One region of the Kitasatospora sp. NPDC059327 genome, then DNA from elsewhere that is predicted to be linked to it. Evidence: riboswitches for the same ligand, from Rfam matches in the RefSeq annotation. Region 1 holds a riboswitch; each other region holds the start of a gene.
What was found. Region 1 has a riboswitch for cobalamin ahead of ACFXHB_RS04735 (CoA-acylating methylmalonate-semialdehyde dehydrogenase). Riboswitches for the same ligand answer to the same signal wherever they lie in the genome.
Positions count from the first base shown of each region.

Region 2: it holds a riboswitch for cobalamin, as region 1 does, so the genes downstream of both, ACFXHB_RS43820 (HoxN/HupN/NixA family nickel/cobalt transporter) here and ACFXHB_RS04735 (CoA-acylating methylmalonate-semialdehyde dehydrogenase) in region 1, are expected to answer to the same signal.
Region 3: it holds a riboswitch for cobalamin, as region 1 does, so the genes downstream of both, ACFXHB_RS22330 (ribonucleoside-diphosphate reductase subunit alpha) here and ACFXHB_RS04735 (CoA-acylating methylmalonate-semialdehyde dehydrogenase) in region 1, are expected to answer to the same signal.

Region 1 covers NZ_JBHYYB010000005.1:2,044-8,367, forward strand. Annotated here, with positions in the region: gene ACFXHB_RS04710 (hypothetical protein) at 1-252, opposite strand, end outside; gene ACFXHB_RS04715 (protein phosphatase 2C domain-containing protein) at 249-1,052, opposite strand; gene ACFXHB_RS04720 (hypothetical protein) at 1,214-1,897, opposite strand; gene ACFXHB_RS04725 (hypothetical protein) at 2,117-2,482, opposite strand; gene ACFXHB_RS04730 (hypothetical protein) at 2,482-4,230, opposite strand; cobalamin riboswitch at 4,554-4,744, shown strand; gene ACFXHB_RS04735 (CoA-acylating methylmalonate-semialdehyde dehydrogenase) at 4,947-6,324, shown strand, end outside.
Region 2 covers NZ_JBHYYB010000191.1:1,466-7,789, reverse strand. Annotated here, with positions in the region: gene ACFXHB_RS43820 (HoxN/HupN/NixA family nickel/cobalt transporter) at 1-1,056, opposite strand, end outside; cobalamin riboswitch at 1,089-1,282, opposite strand; partial or broken gene ACFXHB_RS43815 (ArsR/SmtB family transcription factor) at 1,365-1,706, shown strand; gene ACFXHB_RS43810 (hypothetical protein) at 1,855-3,543, shown strand; gene ACFXHB_RS43805 (AAA family ATPase) at 3,562-5,598, opposite strand; gene ACFXHB_RS43800 (Fpg/Nei family DNA glycosylase) at 5,769-6,324, opposite strand, start outside.
Region 3 covers NZ_JBHYYB010000036.1:24,797-31,120, forward strand. Annotated here, with positions in the region: gene ACFXHB_RS22325 (ribonucleotide-diphosphate reductase subunit beta) at 1-1, opposite strand, end outside; gene ACFXHB_RS22330 (ribonucleoside-diphosphate reductase subunit alpha) at 37-2,442, opposite strand; cobalamin riboswitch at 2,629-2,761, opposite strand; gene ACFXHB_RS22335 (hypothetical protein) at 3,424-4,380, shown strand; gene ACFXHB_RS22340 (glycoside hydrolase family 26 protein) at 4,542-6,005, shown strand; gene ACFXHB_RS22345 (hypothetical protein) at 6,157-6,324, shown strand, end outside.

The DNA of each region.
Region 1 (6,324 bases):
CTTCTCGCACAGCCACCTGCCCTCGCTCACGCTCAGGTCGCCGAGCAGACCGACCATGGCGGTCAGGGCGCCGGCGTCGAGCACGGGGAGCAGGGCGGGGTCGTACTCCTTGTAGACGACCTCCCAGCCGTCGCCGTCGGCGTCGTTGATCCGTCGGTTGGCCACCCGGTGGACCACGCCCTGACCACCCTGCCCGAGGAGGCGGTCCAGCACCAGGGCGCCGTGGTCGACGGTGGGCGCGGGGGCGGTCACCGCGGGGCTGCCGGGTCGCCGGGCCAGACCGCCAGCAGCGTCCGGTCGTCGTCGAAGGTCTCCCGGGAGAAGTCCAGCACGTGCGCGAGCCAGAGCGGGGGCGGTGGTTGGGCGAGGTGGCGGGCGAAGAGCGCGCCGACCTGGCCGTCGCCGTCGCCGAGCGGATCGCCGAAGCCGTCGGTGCCGACCAGCAGGACCAGGTGGGGCGTCAGCCGCACGGTCGCTTGTTCGAGCCGGTCGGGCACGCTGGGCAGCGGGGTCACCTCGTTGGAGACCAGGAGGGTGTCCGAACCGGTCTTCGAGGGGAAGAGCGGGCGGTAGCGGCCGTGCGGGCGGTCGAGGAGCCAGGCGCCCGAATCCCCGACCCGGCACAGCTGGACGACCGGTCCGTCGGGGTGCGGGCGGACCACACCGGCGACCAGCGTGGTCGCGTACAGGCCGGCGACCTCGGAGGGGCTCGGCGCGGGGGTGTTCAGCCGGCCGCGGGCGAGGCGGTGCAGTCGCTCGGCCGCGTGCCGGGCGACGTCCTGGAGGTCCAGGGCCGCGCCGCTCCAGGAGAGTTGGAGCAGCATCCGCTCCAGCGCGGCCCGGCAGGCCTCGACGGCGCCGAGCTCGGCGTTCGTGGCGCTGGAGACGCCGTCGGCGACGGCGAACACGACGGTGCCGCTGGGCTCGTGCGACACCGCGCGGGCGGCGTCCTGGCGTGGCTTGCGGTAGTAGCGGTGCTGGGCTCCCCGCACCGAGGCGAGTCGCAGGGTGAGAGCGGGGGTGGACCAGCCGTCGCACTCGGTGTCGGGCACGTCGAAGGAGTCCTCGCCGGGCGGGCGCGACTCGAACTCGACTCCGGGCGCACCGACCGCGATCCGCCCCCAGGGCGCGGGTCCGGTCGCGGGCCCGGTCGCGGGGCCGGGCGGCGATGGCGGCGCTGGGGGCGGCGGGGCGTCGTCCCGGCCGTACGGAATCACAGGCCGACCTCGTCGATGGCCATGGTGAACTGGTTCGGCCGGTTGACGACGAGCTGGGGGCTGGCCGAGCTCAGCGCCTGCGTGGAGGCGACCAGGCTCGCGGTGAGCGAGTGGAAGAACTCGGCGATGGCCCGGCCGATGTCGGTGCCCGACTTGGCCACGAAGGCGAACTCCGGCCGGGTCGCCACCTCCAGCATGGTCCGGGCCTGGGCGTCGCCGATCCCGCAGGCGATGATGTTCGGGGAGGTGGGGGTGCGGACCCGGTCGGTCAGGACGGTGTGCGCGTGCCGCCAGGCGTCGCCGTCGGTCGGCTGGCCGTCGCTGAGGAAGAACACCACCGGGCGGTGCACCTTGTACCCCTGGCCGCGCAGCCACTGCACATCGGTCGGGATGCGCTGCAGCAGGTCGTCGAAGACCGCCTGGTACCTGGTCGTGCCCCGGATGACCACCTGGGGCAGGGTGGTCTCGGTGCGCATGTCGGCGACCGCGAGCCGGACCTGCACGTCGTCGGAGAAGCCGAGGACGGCCAGGCGCAGCTTGGCGGCGATCATCGGTTCGGCCCGCAGCCCCTCGCACAGCGAGATCAGACCGTCCGACAGTTCCTGCCGGTAGGGGCCCATCGAGGCCGATTCGTCGGCCAGTACATAGGCGGGCAGCAGAACACCCCTGGTCTCGGCCATGTGCATCCCCCTTCAGGTCGCGTCGGTGACGCGTGGTTGCGATGTCGGTGCGACGGGACGCGCCGACGGCCGTTCCCCGTCCGTCGGCCCGGTGGTGCCGCGATGGTCCTGCGAGGGTCCCCGTCGGGGTCCCGCCGGTGGTCCCACCCGCGGTCTGAGCGGTCTGCGCGGTTCGTGCCGTCCGCTGCCCCGGTGGAGCGGACTGCACGAACGGCGGCGCTATGGCAGCAGTGCCCGGACCGCGTCGTCCAGGCCCTGGATCTCGGTGGCGACCGCGGTGGTGACGGCCAGGCCCTGTCCGGCCCGGGTGAGGTAGGCCAGCACCTGCTCCCAGCGTCGGGTCGGCGCGGTCACCGCCTGCTGGAGGTCCGCCGCCGTGCGCACGGAGGCCGGGTCAGGGCTCTGCCGCAGCTGTTCGGCCAGGGCGAGGACCCGGCGGGCGAGCGCCTCCTCGTCCACCGGCGCCGACGTGGTGTGGACGGTGGCCGAGGAGTTCTCGCCGGCGGCCACCCCCGATCCGGTGATGGTGACGTTGGCGTTGCCGCTGACGTGGAATCCACCGGTGATGCGACGGTCCTCGGTCATCAGCCTTCCCTTCTCCCGCCGGCCGGTGCTCGGCCGGCCCGGTTCATGATCCTGCTGGCGGCTCCGGCGGCCACCGAGGAGTTGACGAAGTTGACGGTGGCGTTGCCGGAGGTGAACACGCCGCCGTTGTAGATCACGCTCTGGCGCTCACGGAGTTCGGAGATGTCCACCTGGTGGGCCGCCAGGAAGTCGGTGAGCGTGTCCAGGACGCGGCGTTCGACGACTTTGGAGTACATCTGGCTGTCGACCTGCTGGAAGTACCGGTGGAACTGGGGGTCGCTCGCCGTCTCCCGAAGGCTCAGCGCGGCACCGTAGTTGAACGCGCCGAGGGCGATCTGCCGGCGCCGGGCGCGTTCCTTGCGCCCTTCGGCCAGCGGGCCGCCCACCATGGCGAGCACCTTGAACGGGGCGGTCAGCAGCCGGAACGGCACGGCGGCGGCGGAGCCGCGCAGCAGGGCCAGCAGCTGCCACCAGGTGGGGCGGTCGAGCAGGTGGTCGACCTGGTGGTAGCGGCGGTGCAGCGGCGGCAGCAGGGAGACGGCGCCCTCGACGAACAGGAGGTCCCGGGCGGGGCTCAGGGAGAAGCGGACCGTGGTGCTGGTCACCAGTTCGGCGTTCCAGCCCGAGACGGTGGTCACCAGGTACGGGCGGGCCCGCCCGGCGCCGTCGTCCCGCAGCCGGTCGAGGACCGCCGGCGCCAGGGCGATCTGGGGCCGGCCCTCGGGACGGGGGAGCAGCAGTGGGCGCAGGACCGGGTCCAGGCCCTGGGCCAGGTCCGCGCCGTTGACGAAGACCCGCTCGGAGATGTCCACCCCGGGCAGTCCGAGGGCGGCGACCGCCCTGATGACCTCGGTGTCCAGCGTCTTGAGGGTGAACGGGAGCACCTGGTCGAAGGACTCGTCGGGCCGGTCCACGGCGACGGTGAAGTTCCAGCTGTTCAGCAGCCGGCCGTAGCCGAGGAAGGGCTCGTAGCCGGAGAAGACCGAGACGTTCCCCTGCTGGTCCTCGGTGGCCAGCAGGCTCAGCAGGTTCTCGTCCTGGGGCCGGGCGCTCGGTGCCTGGGCGGGGTCGAAGGCGTCCCGGCGCAGCTTGGGCCGGAGCACGCTGTAGAAGGCGATGAGCCGTTCGACCAGCACGATGCCCCAGGCGACGGCGAGGAGCGGGAGGGCGAGGGGCGGCAGGGGGATCGGGACGACGGAGTCCGAGGGGTCGGAGAGGGGCTGGTAGCCGAAGGAGGCCAGCAGGGCGATCGCGGTCAGGGCGAGCAGGACCTGGGCGGTGGTCTGCCGGGCGCGCGCGGCGAGCGCGTAGCGCAGGACGCAGACCAGGTCGACACCGGGGGAGGAGGCGATGGCGCGGTGCGTCTCCTTGAGGACGGACTCGATGGCCCGGTTGCCCAGGTCGCTCTCCAGCTGCACGGCCGCGCAGAGGTAGCGGGTGGCGTCCGTGGCCAGGTGCCGGGCCGGCGGCTGGGGGCCGGGCTGGGGCGCCGGTGTCCAGCTGCTCGACGGCGGCGGTGCCGCGGTACCGCCGGGGGCGGGGCCGGCCGGTGCGAAGGTCGGGGCCATCGACGGCATGGGCTTCACGGGCCCCGGCACGAGCGGCCCGGCCGGCAGGGGCGGCCCGGGGGGCCCGGCCGGGCCCGGGGTGTAGCCGCCCGGTCCGGCCCCGCAGGTGGGGCAGCGGGCGGTGGCCGCCGAGCAGGCCGTGCCGCAGACGAAACAGTTCCACATGTCGAATGTGCTCATCTGACCATCGCCGACCTTCGCGCGACAACGACTTCCCCGTGGGCCCGCGCGGACGCGTCGGCCGGGTACGGCGAAGGCGTCGCGCGTGCATGCCCACAGCATGTACCTGCCCGGAACGATCCGGCACCATACGCTTTCGCCGTTACCAAACAAAGACGTGATGTTGTGTCAAAGATGAATGTCCGCAGGCTAGTTGATCATCACTGCAGGGGCTTCGCCGCAGTTCGCGGCTGTCGCGGGTGGCGGGCGCGCGCGGTGGACGGTCATGGCGGCGGCGGCCGGGCGAGGGTGGCGATACGGTGCGGCTCGACCCCTGGACTTAGTAGGACGTCCAACTATATGGTCGTGGACAAGGCCCGCAGTGCAGGGAAGCCGGTGTGAATCCGGCACGGTCCCGCCACTGTGACCGGGGAGTGCGTCGTCGCAGTACCAGCCACTGGCAGCCAGCCGGGAAGGCCGGGCGGCGCGCGGTGATCCGGGAGTCAGGATACCGACTGCGGGTGTTCCGTGTTGTCCACGAGGATGGAGCAAACACGCATGGCACCGGTCTGCGCGCCTCCCGACCCTGGTGATCCTGCGACGGCCGCGGTGTGCCCGTCCCCCTGACGGTGTGCCGCGCCCGGCGGTACCCGTGTGCCCGCACCGGGCCCACGGCGGTGCCGCCGTGCCCCAGTTCCCTCGGATCCACCTGACATCCTGACGAGAGCAGGCTTGTGATGATCCGTGAGCTCAACCACTACATCGGCGGCAAGCACGTCGCCGGCACCTCCGGGGTGTTCGGCGACGTGTACGACCCCAACACCGGTACGGTCCAGGCACGTGTTCCACTGGCGAGCCGGGCCGAGACCGAGGCGGCGATCGCCGACGCCGAACAGGCCCAGGTCGAGTGGGCCGCCTGGAACCCGCAGCGGCGGGCCCGGGTGCTGCTGCGCTTCCTCCAACTGGTCGAGGCCGAGCGCGAGTCGCTGGCCCGGCTGCTCTCCGCCGAACACGGCAAGACCGTCGCCGACGCCCACGGCGACCTCCAGCGCGGGCTGGAGGTGGTGGAGTTCGCCGCCGGTGTCCCGCACCTGCTCAAGGGCGAGTTCACCGACAGCGCCGGTACCGGCATCGACGTGTACTCGCTGCGCCAGCCGCTCGGGGTGGTCGCGGGCATCACCCCGTTCAACTTCCCCGCGATGATTCCGCTGTGGAAGGCGGCGCCCGCGATCGCCTGCGGAAACGCCTTCGTGCTCAAGCCCTCCGAGCGCGACCCGTCGGTGCCGCTGCGGCTCGCCGAGCTGTTCGTCGAGGCGGGCCTGCCGCCGGGGGTGCTGAACGTCGTCAACGGCGGCAAGGAGGCGGTGGACACGCTGCTCGACGATCCGCGGGTGCAGGCGCTGGGGTTCGTCGGGTCGACACCGGTCGCCGAGTACGTCTACGCCACGGCGGCCGCGCGGGGCAAGCGCGCGCAGTGCTTCGGGGGCGCCAAGAACCACCTGATCGTGATGCCGGACGCCGACCTCGACCAGGCCGCCGACGCGCTGATCGGCGCCGGGTACGGCTCCGCGGGCGAGCGGTGCATGGCCGTCTCCGTCGCGGTGCCGGTGGGGGAGGAGACCGCGGACGCGCTGGTCGCCAAGCTCATCGAGCGGATCGCCGCGCTCAGGGTCGGCGCCTCGCACGACCCCGCGGCCGACTTCGGTCCGCTGGTCGGCCGGGACGCCCTGGAGCGGGTGCGCGGATTCCTGGACCTGGGCGTCGAGGAGGGCGCCGAACTGGTCGTCGACGGTCGTGAGCTGACCGTGCCGGGGTACGAGGACGGCTACTTCCTGGGGGCCACGCTGTTCGACCGGGTCACCCCCGGGATGCGGATCTACCGCGAGGAGATCTTCGGCCCGGTGCTGTGCGTGGTCCGTGCGGCGGACTACGAGGAGGCACTGCGGCTGCCGAGCGAGCACGAGTTCGGCAACGGCGTGGCGATCTTCACGCGGGACGGCGACACCGCGCGGGACTTCACCCGGCGGGTCCACACCGGGATGATCGGCGTGAACGTGCCGATCCCGGTCCCCGTCGCGTACCACACCTTCGGCGGGTGGAAGCGCTCCGGGTTCG
Region 2 (6,324 bases), on a different contig from region 1:
GGCGATCGCCGCCGCCCAGACCACCACGAACAGCCCGACGATGACATAGCCGACGTTGTCCAGCGAGAGGTCCGCGATCCAGCCGCTCACCGGGTCGGTGAGGTCCAGCTTCTCGTGCAGCACCCCGACCAGCTCGATGGTGCCGATGATGAAGGCCACCGCGATCGACAGCCCGGTGATGGTCAGGTTGTAGTACACCTTGCGCACCGGGTTGGAGAACGCCCACTGGTACGCGAAGTTCATGAACGTCCCGTCCAGCGTGTCGAACAGGCTCATCCCCGCCGCGAACAGCAGCGGCAGGCAGACGATCGCGTACCAGGGCAGCCCGGAGGCCGCGCCGGAGCCGGCCATCACCATCAGCGTCACCTCGGTCGCGGTGTCGAAGCCGAGGCCGAGCACCATCCCCACCGGGAACATCTGGCCGGGCCGGGTGATCGAGCGGGTCGCCCGGTTCAGCACCCGGGCCAGCAGGCCGCGCGAGTTGAGGTGCTCCTCCAGCTCCGCCTCGTCGAAGCGGCCCGCGCGCATCGACCGGAACACCCGCAGGATGCCGAACAGGGCGGCCAGGTTGAGCGCGCCGATCAGGTACAGGAAGGCACCGGAGGCCGAGGTGCCGACCACGCCCAGCCACTGGTGGGTGGGGGACTCGTCGTCCATCAGCGTGTTGGCCAGCTGGGCGCCGCCCGCCACCAGGGCGGCCATCAGGACCACCATCGAGGAGTGCCCGAGGGCGAACCAGAAGCCCACCGAGACGGGCCGCTTGCCGTCCGCCATCAGCTTGCGGGTGGTGTTGTCGATCACCGCGATGTGGTCGGCGTCGAAGGCGTGCCGCATGCCGAGGGTGTAGGCGGTGATCCCCAGGCCCACCCCGAAGACCTGCGTACCGACCGCGTAGCCCTCGGGTGCCACCAGGAAGAAGAGCGTCCCGAACGCCACCACGTGCATGGCCAGGATCACCCCCATCAACCCGGCCGTACGGATGGTGTCCTCGCGCTTCCAGCGGAAGGTGGGCAAGGCGGACGGCGCCGCGGGGGCGGCGGTTTCGGGCAGGGTCATCGTGGGATCACGCTCCAGCACCTCGTGGAAAGTCGTTCGTGAGATGCCGTGGCCGGTCTCCTGGCTTACGGGGCTCCCGTGCCCGCCTTCCCGGGCGCGCGAGGCACCCAGTGGCGTCGTGGGCACGGACGACTCCCCCGATCACAGTGGCGAGGGCCGCTCCGGACTCCGGACTCCTGAGAGTCCGTCACCGGTCTTCCCGAGCACCACGGCGGGCAACACCGTAGGGTCCCCCGCCACACCCTTGCAAGGCTGCGCACCTGCGCAGGTGTCCGGAATCACAGCCCCGGGGCTGCGAGAATGTCCGCATGCATCTCGTACCGGCCGACCGCGCGGGCCACCGCACCATCGACGGACACCGGGTCTGCGAGGCCATCGCCGCGATCGGCGACACCGGGCACGTCCGGTCCTGGGCCGAGCGGTTCTCGCTGCTCGCCGACCCCGGTCGGCTCGCCCTGCTGCTCGCCCTGCACCGGGCCGGCCCGCTCGCCGTCACCGACCTGGCGGTCGCCACCGGTATGCGCGACCCGGCCGTCTCGCAGGCACTGCGGCTGCTGCGCACGGCGGGCGTGGTCACCGGCGACAAGGACGGGCGGGTGGTGCGCTACCGGCTGCTGGACGAGACTATGCGCCCCCTGCTGGACGCGTGCGCCGCCGCCGAGCACCACGAACCGGCCGACGCGCCCGAGCACCACCGGCCCACCGCCCCGGCCGGGCCCCACCGGCCCACCGCCGCGGCCGGCTGACCCACCGTCCGGCCACCGCCCCGGCACGCACCCGGATGAGTACGATCATCGCGTGCTGATCCGCCGCAGGCCCCGGGGCCGGGCCTGGCCCGACGACGACCGCTGGAACACCCGGCCGGTCGAGGCACGCGTCCTCGCGGTCGTCCGCACCCTCACCTCCGCCACCCGCGTCCTCGACGTGCTCACCCTGCTCCGCGACCGCGACGGCATCCGCTTCTACCTCACCGTCAACCCCGGCTCGGCCTTCACCGCCGGACTGGACGCGTTCCTGCGCGACCTGCCCGGGTTCACCCTCCTGGACTGGCGGGAGGCCACCCGGCACCGCTTCGACCTGGCGGTCGCCTGCGCCGTCCACTCCTCGATGGGCCGGCTGGACGCCCCGCTGATCGTCCTGCCGCACGGCGCCGGCTACAACCGCCTGGTGTCCCAGTCCACCGGGGACACCGTCACCGCAGCCGGCCTCTCCCGCCGCGAACTGACCCACCGCGGGAAAGCGTTCGTCGACGTCCTGGGCCTCTCCCACGAGGAACAGCTGGACCGGCTGCGGATCTCCTGCCCGCAGGCCCTGCCGCACGCGCGGGTGGTCGGTGACCCGTGCTTCGACCGGATGCTGAACAGCCTCGACGCCCGGGACGGCTACCGGGCCGCGCTCGGCGCCGTGGACGGCCGCCGGCTGGTCGTGGTCAACTCCACCTGGAGCGAGCACTCCCTGTTCGGTCGCCACCCCCGGCTGCCGCTGCGGCTGGTCGACCGGCTGCCCGCCGACGAGTACGCGGTCGCCGTCGTCCTGCACCCCAACATCTGGGCCCGGCACGACCCGAGGGCCCTGCTCGCCGCCGCCGAACAGTCCGGGCTCCGGCTCGTCCCGCCGCACCGGGGTTGGCAGGCCGCGCTGGTCGCCGCCGACTGCCTGATCGGCGACCACGGCTCGGTCTCCTTCTACGGCGCCGCGCTGGAACGCCACACCCTGCTGGCCGCCACCGGCGCCGAGGAGCTCGACCCGCGCTCCCCCGGCTACGCCTTCGGTCAGGCCGCGCCACCGCTCGACCCCGACGGCGATCTTCTCGCCCAGCTCGAACAGGCCCTGGCCGCCCACGATCCGGCCGCCCTGCGACCGCTCACCGACCGCTCGCTCGGCGCACGCGGGCAGTCGGCCCGACTGCTGCGCCCGCTGCTCTACTCCCACCTGGCACGGCTGGACGAACCGTCCGACGAACCCCGTCTGCCGCCCTACCCCGTGCCGCGCCCGCTTCCGGGCACCCCCCGCGGCCCGTCGGCGTACGACGTCGAGGGAACGGTCTCCGGCAGCGAGGTCGCCCTGCGGCGCTACCCCGTCGGGCCGGACCACGGGCCCGCGCGCGGCATCTACGCGGTCGCCGCCGAGGAGCACCGGCTCGAACTGCGCGACGTCGCCGAGGTGCTGGCCCGCACCGAGGTCCGGGCCGAGCTGCCCGCCGAACGCTGGCTGGCCGAGGCCTTCCGCTCCCCCGGGCTCGGACTGGCGGTGGCCGCGCTCGGCAGGAGCCGCCACCTGCTGCGGCTGCCCGCCGGTCTGCTGCTGGAGGCCCGTGCCGAACGGCCGTGGGGAGCGCCGAAGCCACTGCTCGACCCGCTGCTGCTCGGCGCGGCCGTGGCCCTCTGGCTCCACCACGGCTCGGACCCGGCGACCCTGCCGCAGAGCGGGCTCACCGTCCGCACGGGCGAGCGCCGCGTCCGGGTCACGTTCACCGCCCCGCCGTGACGGCGCTCGGCGGCCCGGCTACGCCTCGCGCCCGCCGAGGACGCCGGCACGCCCGCGCAACTCCCGCAGCCGGGCCCGCGCACCCGCGGCCAGCGCCCGGTCGCCCAGCTCCTCCGCCAGGTCGCCGAGCAGCTCGCGGGCCTCGGCCTCCTTGACCAGCTCGTCCCGTGCGGCGGCCCGGTCCGCGGCCGAGCTGACCAGCCGCACGGCTTCGGCCGGCTGCCCCAGCGCCCGGAGCGCACGCCCCTGGGCGAGCGGCAGCTTCACCAGCATCGAGCCGTCCCGCGTCCGCTCGGCCAGGACGGCCGCCTCGGCCAGGACGGCCAGCGCCGCCTCCGCGCGACCCGCCGCGACCAGTGCCCGGCCCAGCTGGTAGCTCTGCACCACCACGCCGTGCGGGTCCCCCGCGTTGGCCTCCCGGGCCCGGGTGAACAGCTCCACCGCCCGCTCCGGCCGCCCGTCGGCCAGGCAGAGCAGTGCCTCGGTCTCGACCAGCACGCCGGCCAGTCGCGGGTCGTCCACCAGCGGCAGCAGCTCGGCCGCGGCGGCCAGTTGCTCGGCCGCCGCCGGGTAGCGCCCCAGCTCGTAGTGGGCCCGGGCCAGCTGGTTGCGCATCCGGATCCCGGCGTCCGGGCGGTTGTCCCACTGCGCCGACTCGACGCCCAGGAGGTGGGAGGCGATCCAGTCGCCATAGTGCTTCCGGCCGTGGTACAGCGGCCAGAGCGACTCGCAGAGCCGCCAGACCTCGCCGTGCCAGCCCTGTTCGGCGGCCGCCGTCAGGACCGCCAGCAGATCGGCCCGCTCGACCTGCAGCCAGGCCATCGCCGCGGCCGGGTCGGCGAAACCGGGCACCGACGGCTCCGGGGGCTCCTGCAGCCGCATCCGGTCACCGAGCGCCCGGTCGGCCGCCGCCGCCCGGCCCCGGTAGTGGGCCACGATCCGCCGCAGCGACTCCTCCCGCCCGGGGTCGGCCCGCGCGCGGCGCCGGGCGTGCAGCCGGACCAGGTCATGAGTGCGGTACCGCTCCGCCGGGTCCGCGCTCTCGTCCGCCACCGGGCGCAGCAGATGGGCCCGCACCAGCTCGCCGAGGGCCTCGCCGGCCCGCTCGACACCGGCCGCCTCGGCCAGCTCGGGGGTCAGGTGCCAGCCCGGGTGCAGCCCCACCAGGTGGTAGAGCCGGCGGGTGTGCGCGGGGAAGTGCGCGTACACGGCCTCGAAGGGTTCGACCACGGAGCCCTCCCGGTGCTCGATCGCGGCCAGCCGGCCGGCCTCGTCCGCCAGTTCGGTCACCACCCGCTCCACCGGCAGTCCGCTGCGGGTGATCAGCTCGGACCCGACCGCCTGGAGTGCCAGGGGCAGTCCGCCGCACAGCCGCACCAGGTCGTGGAGCTGCTCGTCGGTGCCGCGCCCCGGGCCGAGCCAGCTGCGGACCAGCTCCGAGCCGGCCTCCGGCCGCAGCGGCTCGACATCGAGCAGCGTCGCACCCACCATCGCCAGGCCCGGCAGTCGCGCCCGCCCGGTGACCACGACCAGCCCGGCCGTCGGGAGCAACGCCCGGACCTCCGAGGCGTGTTCGACGTTGTCGAGGAAGACCAGCAGCCCGCCCGCCGAGGTGACCGTCCGGAACAGCGCCGCGCGCTCGGGCAGCCGCTCGGGCACGAAGTCCCGGTGGACCCCGAGCCCCCGCAGGAACCCGCCCAGCACCTCGCCCAGGTCGACGCCGCCCTGGTGGCGCACGGTGGTGAGGTCCGCGTACAGCTGGCCGCTCGGGAAGCGGCGGGCGTGCTCCTCGGCCCACCGCGCGACGACCTCGGTCTTTCCGACGCCGCCGAGCCCGGTCAGCGCGACGACGGACGGCCGCGTCGGCCCGGTCCGCTCCAGCGCGGCCGTCAGCGCGGCGAGTTCCGCGCCCCGGTTGACGAACGCGCCGCTGGACGGCCGGATCTGGCGGGGTACCCCGGGGGGCGGCGCCGGCGCCTGGACGAAGGTGTGCGCCTGCACCACGTTGCCGTGCACCGTGCCCGACACGATGTTGGTCGCCTCGTAGCCGTCCATCCGCCGCTCCCTCCGCACCGGCCCTCAGCCTACGGTGGTTCCTGAGCCCGCATCATCCCTCCCGCACCGGCCGGGCGAACCGATCGGGCGAACCGGTCGGGCGAACCGGTCGGGCGGGCGCCCGGCCCGCGCGGGCCGCTCAGGGCGGCGGGCCCGGGTGAGCGGCCCGGCTACGTCCGCTGGCAGGCGGGGCACCAGAACAGGTTGCGCGAGGCGTGCTGCTCCGTCCGCACGTCGGTGCCGCAGACCAGGCAGGGCAGGGCGGCCCGGCGGTAGACGTACACCTCGCCGCCGTGGTCGTCCACCCGCGGGGGCCGCCCCATCGCCTCGGGGGTGTGCTCGGGCCGGACGGTGTCGATCCGGCCCGCGCCGACGCCCTCCCGCATCAGCGCGACCAGGTCGGCCCAGACGGCCTCCCACTCGGCCCGGGTGAGGTCGCGCCCGGCCCGGTGCGGGCTGATGCCGTGGCGGAACAGCACCTCGGCCCGGTACACGTTGCCGACGCCGGCCAGCACCTTCTGGTCCATCAGCAGCGCGGCGACCGTCGTCCGGCTGCCGGAGACCCGCCGCCAGGCAAGCTCCGGATCGGCGTCGGCGCGCAGCGGGTCGGGCCCGAGGCGGGCGGCGACGGCGTCCTTCTCGGCGCCGGTGATCAGCGCACAGGTGTTGGGGCCGCGCAGGTCGGCGTAGGCCTCGTCGTTCTCCAGCCGCAGCCGGACCAGGCCG
Region 3 (6,324 bases), on a different contig from region 1:
TCTTCTCGCGGTCGGGCCGGTCGTCGGGGGTGGTGCTCACTGGCAGGCCTCGCAGGACTCGGGGTTCTCCAGGGAGCAGGCCAGCGCGGCCTCCTCCTCCGGGCTGAGGGTCGGGGACGCCACCGGCACGGGCGCGGCGGCGCGGGCGGTGCCCGAGGCGGCCTGGGCGATCCGGGTCGCCGGCCGCGACCGCAGGTAGTAGGTGGTCTTCAGCCCGACCTTCCAGGCGTACGCGTACATCGAGCTGAGCTTGCCGATGGTCGGCGCCGCCATGAAGAGGTTCAGCGACTGGCTCTGGTCGATGTACGGCATCCGGGCGGCGGCCAGGTCGATCAGCGCGCGCTGCGGGAGCTCCCACGCCGTGCGGTACAGCGAACGCACCTCGGCGGGCAGCCAGTTGAGGTCCTGCACGGAGCCGTTGGCGTCGCGCAGCGCGTCCCGGGTCTGCTGGTCCCAGACCTCCAGCTCCTTCAGCTCGCGCACCAGGTACGGGTTGACCTGGAGGAACTCGCCGGAGAGGGTCTCGCGCTTGAACAGGTTGGAGACCTGCGGCTCGATGCACTCGTAGACACCGGCGATCGAGGCGATCGTGGCGGTGGGGGCGATGGCGAGCAGCAGCGAGTTGCGCAGACCGGTCTCGGCGATCCGGGCGCGCAGCGCCTCCCAGCGCTCGGCCCACTGCGGGGCGGCCGAGCCGAAGTGGTCGATGTGCAGCTCGCCGCGGGCGGCGCGGGTCTCGCCGTACGCCTCGTGGCGGCCCAGCTGCTCGGCCAGGTCGGCGGAGCGCTCGTACGCGGTGAGCATGATGCGCTCGGAGATCAGGGTGGAGAGGGTCTTCGCCTCGGCGGAGTCGAAGTCCAGGCGGAGCTTGAAGAAGACGTCCTGCAGGCCCATCACGCCGAGGCCGACCGGGCGCCAGCGCGAGTTGGACGTGCCGGCCTCGGGGGTCGGGTAGAAGTTGATGTCCACCACGCGGTCGAGGAAGGTGACGGCGGTGCGGACGGTGGAGTCCAGGCGCTCCCAGTCCATCGCGTTCAGCAGGTCGGCGGCGGTGGCACCGGCGGCGACGTGGGCGCCGAGGTTGACCGAGCCGAGGTTGCAGACGGCGGTCTCGGAGTCGTCCGTGACCTCCAGGATCTCGGTGCAGAGGTTGGAGCTGTGCACCGTGCGACCGGGCAGCGCGGTCTGGTTGGCGGCGCGGTTGGAGGCGTCCTTGAAGGTCATCCAGCCGTTGCCGGTCTGCGCCAGGGTGCGCATCATCCGGGCGTAGAGGGTCTGCGCGGGGATGGTGCGGACGGCCTTGCCGGCCTGCTCGGCCTTCAGGTATGCCTCGTCGAAGTCGGCGCCCCAGAGGTCGACCAGCTCGGGCACGTCGGCGGGGGAGAACAGCGACCAGTCGGCGTCGGCGTTGACCCGGCGCATGAACTCGTCCGGGATCCAGTGCGCCAGGTTGAGGTTGTGGGTGCGGCGCGCCTCCTCACCGGTGTTGTCGCGCAGCTCCAGGAACTCCTCGATGTCCGCGTGCCAGGTCTCCAGGTAGACGCAGGCCGCGCCCTTGCGCCGGCCGCCCTGGTTGACCGCGGCGACCGAGGAGTCGAGGGTGCGCAGGAACGGGACGATGCCGTTGGACTTGCCGTTGGTGCCCCGGATCAGGCTGCCGCGCGAGCGGATCCGCGAGTAGGACAGGCCGATGCCGCCGGCGTGCTTGGACAGGCGGGCGATCTGGGCGTACCGGGAGTAGATCGAGTCCAGGTTGTCCAGCGGCGAGTCCAGCAGGTAGCAGCTCGACATCTGCGGGTGCTTGGTGCCCGAGTTGAAGAGGGTCGGCGAGGAGGTCAGGTACTCCAGCCGGCTCATCAGGCCGTACAGCTCGGCGACCTCGCGCACCGACTGCTCGCTGTCGCCGACCGCCAGGCCGCAGGCGACACGGAGCAGGAACTGCTGCGGGGTCTCGACGACCTTGCGGGTGATCGGGTGGCGCAGCAGGTAGCGGGACTGCACGGTGCGCAGGCCGAAGTACTCGAAGCGGTCGTCGCCCTCGGGGTCGATCAGCGCGTCGAGGGCGGCGGCGTGCTTGCGGACGAAGTCGGCGGTGCCGTCGCCGATCAGGCCCTCGGCGTGGCCGACCGCGATCGAGTCCGCGAAGGAGACCGAGCCCTGGCTGACCGCCTCGTCGACGATCTCCAGCGCGAGCAGTCGCGCGGCCAGCTTCGAGTACTGCGGGTCCTCGGCGATCATCGACGCTGCGGCGTCCACGGCCAGCCCGCGCAGCTCGGCGAAGTCCGAGCCGGCGTGGCGGCCGCGCAGCGCGGCGGCGGCGACATGGCCGGGGTCCACCTGGGGGAGGTCGGCGCTGCGGTCGGTCAGCAGCCGGAGCAGCGTGCCACCGGGGTCGGACACCGTCGGGTCGACGGGGGCGGAGCTGGAACCCTGGGCGGGCAGGGTGACTGAGGCAGCGGTGGTCAAGGCGCTCTCTCCTGGCGGCGATCGGCGTCGGTGGCTCGGGGCCGGGCCGTTCGGGGCAGGGGAGCACGGCGCGACGACCGGACGGCGTCGCGCGACGGTGGCATCCCCGGCCCGCCCGCGAGGCCCGGAAGTAGTACTGCTGCGGAAGGCCTCTGCGGGGAGGCCGGGCGGCACGCCGTCGCCAGGTATTCGGACTCGCGGGCTCTCTCGGAGCCGCCCGCACACCGCTGCGGGGCAGTCCCGGATTCGCACCGGGTTCCCCTGCGTCGACAGCAGGGACGAGCATACATCTAGTGGTGTCTGCTCGATGCGACCCCACATGTTGTGCGGCATCGCGTGTCGACGTCCTGGTCGGTGGTACCGGCGCGGGCCTGTTCCGGGCCTGCGCCGGGGCTGTTCGGGGCTCCGGGGAGCTGCGGCGACCCGTGCGCCGGGGCCTGTTCCAGGGTGGCTCCAGGGGGCCTTCACGGGCCGCCGTGACGGTTGTCACCGGGTGGCCGCGGCCCGCCGGGTGTCCGGATTCGGGAACGGAATGGTCACCGGGCCGACCTGCCGTCAGGGGCATGCCCTACGATCTCGGCTCATGAGCGAGCGGAGCGAGCGAATCATCAACATCAGCGCGATTCGCGAAGCGACCGCCGAGCGCAGTGAGGTGGGCGCATGAGCGACGGAACGGGCGCGCCCGGGGAGTGGGCCGGTCAGCCCGCCTCGCCGGGTCAGCAGCCGCCCCCTCCCGCCGGGCCGGGGGGCGCACAGAACCAGCGGCAGCCGGGCACGTCCGGACCGCCACCGCAGGGCCCGCCGCCCGTCGGTGGTCCCGTCGTGCCGCCGGCTCCCGCACCGTACCCCGGTGCGCCGCAGCCGGTGCCGCCGGTCCCGGGCGGGTTCGGCCCGCCGCCTGCCTCGTACGGGCCGCCGGCGCCCGCGCCGCAGCCGGCCGTCCCGCCGGTGCCCGCGGTGCCGCAGCCGCCGGTGCACGGCCGGCCGCCCGCGCCGCAGCCGGTCCCGCACCAGCCGCCGCCGGCGCAGCCCCAGCCCCATCCGCACCAGCCGCCGCAGCACCAGTGGCAGCCGCAGCCCCCGCAGCCCCAGCCCCCGCTGCAGCACGCCGAGCCGGACTGGGCCGCCCTCGCGGACCGCAACGAGGCGGAGGCCAGGCGCAAGGGCCGGACCCGGATCATCGGGGCGGCGGTCGCCCTCCTGGTGGTCGGCGGCCTGGTCGCCGGCGGCCTGCTGCTCCTGAACAAGGGCGACGACAGGAAGCCGGTCGCCGAGCCCACCACCACCGCCACGGCGGGCACCCAGCAGCCGGCGCCCACGCCCTCCGGCAAGGCGTCCCCGACGGCCACCCCGAGCGCCACGCCCGAGGACCCGTCGAAGCCGCTCTGGGAGGCCGGCACCGACCCGGCGCCGCAGGACGCGGCGGCGCTCTTCTCGGCGCTCACCGTGACGGTCAACGGCGCCACCTGGAACCGCACCGTGGTCTCGCTCGACTCGCCCTGCTGGGACGGCAACTCCACGGTCGGCGGCCTCGGCAAGATCCTCGGTGACCAGGGTTGCCGCCAGGTGCTCCGGGCCACCTACGTCTCCGGCGACAGCGCCGTGACGGTCGGTGTCGCGGTCTTCGACCACAAGCAGCAGGCCGAGACCGCCGTGAAGAACTACGTCGGCCACCTCAAGGGCGCCGCCGCCCCCGGCTCCCCGGCGTTCTGCACCACTCCGGGCTGCACCAACACCAAGGGCACCCTGGGCCGGTACGGCTTCTTCACCGTGGAGGGCTCCGCCAAGGGCGGCAACACCGCGGACGCGGCCGCGACGGCCGCCGCGGTGGGGTTCGACGAGCACGTGAAGAACCAGCTGCTCCAGCGCACCAAGGCGGCGGGCGGCGCACCGGCCGCCGTCCCGGCGCCCTGACGGTCCGTCCGGGCCCGCGGGAGGCACGCCCCGGCCCGCGGCCGGGGCGGGTCCGCTCGCCCGGGCGCGGGGGAGTGTGACAGGCTCACCGCCTGTCAGTCGTACACGTGTTCCGGTTGTGATGGCGCAGGCCCTGCCGGTCAGCATCCGGAGGAGTGTTCGTGGCCCTGCCCCGCGCGCTGCGTGCCAGACCGGCCGTGCTGGCCGCGGCCGGCGTGGTGCTCGCCGCCGGCGCGGTGGTGCTGGCCGGGCAGGACGGCCGGACCGACGGCGGCCGCCCGGACGATCCGCCCCGGGGCGTGCTCACGCTGGGCGGCGCCGGGCGCGCCCTGGCACCGGAGGTCGGCAGCGAGCTGCTGGCCCGCGACCCCAAGGCCTCGCCCAACGCACGGGCCGTCCAGCAACTGCTCGCCGACCTGGAGCGCCAGGCCCGCTCCGGCCGCTCCGGCGGGACGGTGATCGGCCAGCACGTCGAGGCGCACAACGAGCTCTACAACCCCGAGTACGGGGACTACCGCGGCACCAAGCCGGTCGGCTACTACTACCGGAAGGCCGCCGACATCAGCGGCAAGCTGCCCGGATTCGTCGAGACCGACCTCGGTCCCGGCTACGGCCTGACCGGGTGGGGGGTCGGGAACCCGCGCTCCTACTCGGCGGGCCGGTGGCCGTCCTGCGCGGCCGGCTGGCAGTACACCGACGACGCGGTCGACCTGATGACCGCCGTCTGGTCCGGCCACCCGCGCCCGGACGACGGCACCTACGGGGCGTCCGGCACCCAGCGCAACTGCGACGGCACCACCACCGAGCTGCCCGACAACGGCGGCGGCCCGGCCGGGCTGGTCGGGATGTCCTTCCACCAGCCGTACCCGGGTTCGGACGTCAAGTCCTTCGACCGGGTGCTCTGCTCGGCCTCGCCCGGCGCGAAGGACCCGGGCTGGTTCGCCCGGGTCGTCGACGGTGCCGGGAACACCCCCGAGTACCGCGCGCTGCTGAAGGACCTCTCCTTCCTGGCGGACCACCTGGAGTACCTCGCGGCCCACGACGTGCCGGTGCTGCTGCGCCCGTACCACGAGATGAACGCGGCCGACTGCGCCCGGGGTTTCTGGTGGTCGGGCCGCAAGCCCGCCGACTACCAGGCGCTCTGGCGGATCACCTACCACTACCTGGTGGAGACCAGGGGCCTGCACAACCTGCTGTTCGCCTGGACCCCGGTCTCCTGGGACGGCGCTCCGGGTGTCGATCCCTGGGACTACTACCCGGGCGCGCGGTACGTCGACGTGGTCGGGGTGGACGACTACAGCGGCAGCCCGGCGCACCCGATCGGCACCGGCGAGGTGTGGACCAAGCGCTACTACGACGGCCTGGCCGGCTACGGCAAGCCGCGGATCCTGGCCGAGTCCTTCGCCGTCCCGGTCAACTCCCGTCAGCCGGACACCCTGCGGCGGACCCCGTGGACGGTCTGGACGGTCTGGGGGCAGTCGCTGACGGCGGACAACCTGACCGCTGACCAGCCCGGCAACTCCAACGCCGACGTCAAGGCCACCTACGCCAACGGCCTCGCGCTCACCGGCGGCTCCGGTCCGTTCGGCGCGGACGTCGACTGGAGCGGCCTGCACGTCCGTTGAACCGGCCGGCGTGCCCCGGTGACGTTCGCGACACATCCGTGTCCGGCCTGAACCCGCGGAATTCCTGGTCCGTTCGCGCGTATGGCATCCTGTGCCCCGGAATCGAACGGGTTGAAGCCGGGTGCGCCCGGCAGGGGCGGGGGTACGGGAGATGACACAGACGCGTCCTGACCGCCCGGCCGCCGGACTCGCGGTGGCCTGGGGAACCGCGCTGCTCGGCTGGGCGGTCTACAACTGCTTCTGGCAGGCCGGCTTCACCACCTTCGCCAAGGGGATCTTCTACTACGGCGGCTCCTCGGTGGTCGCCGAGACCGGCAGC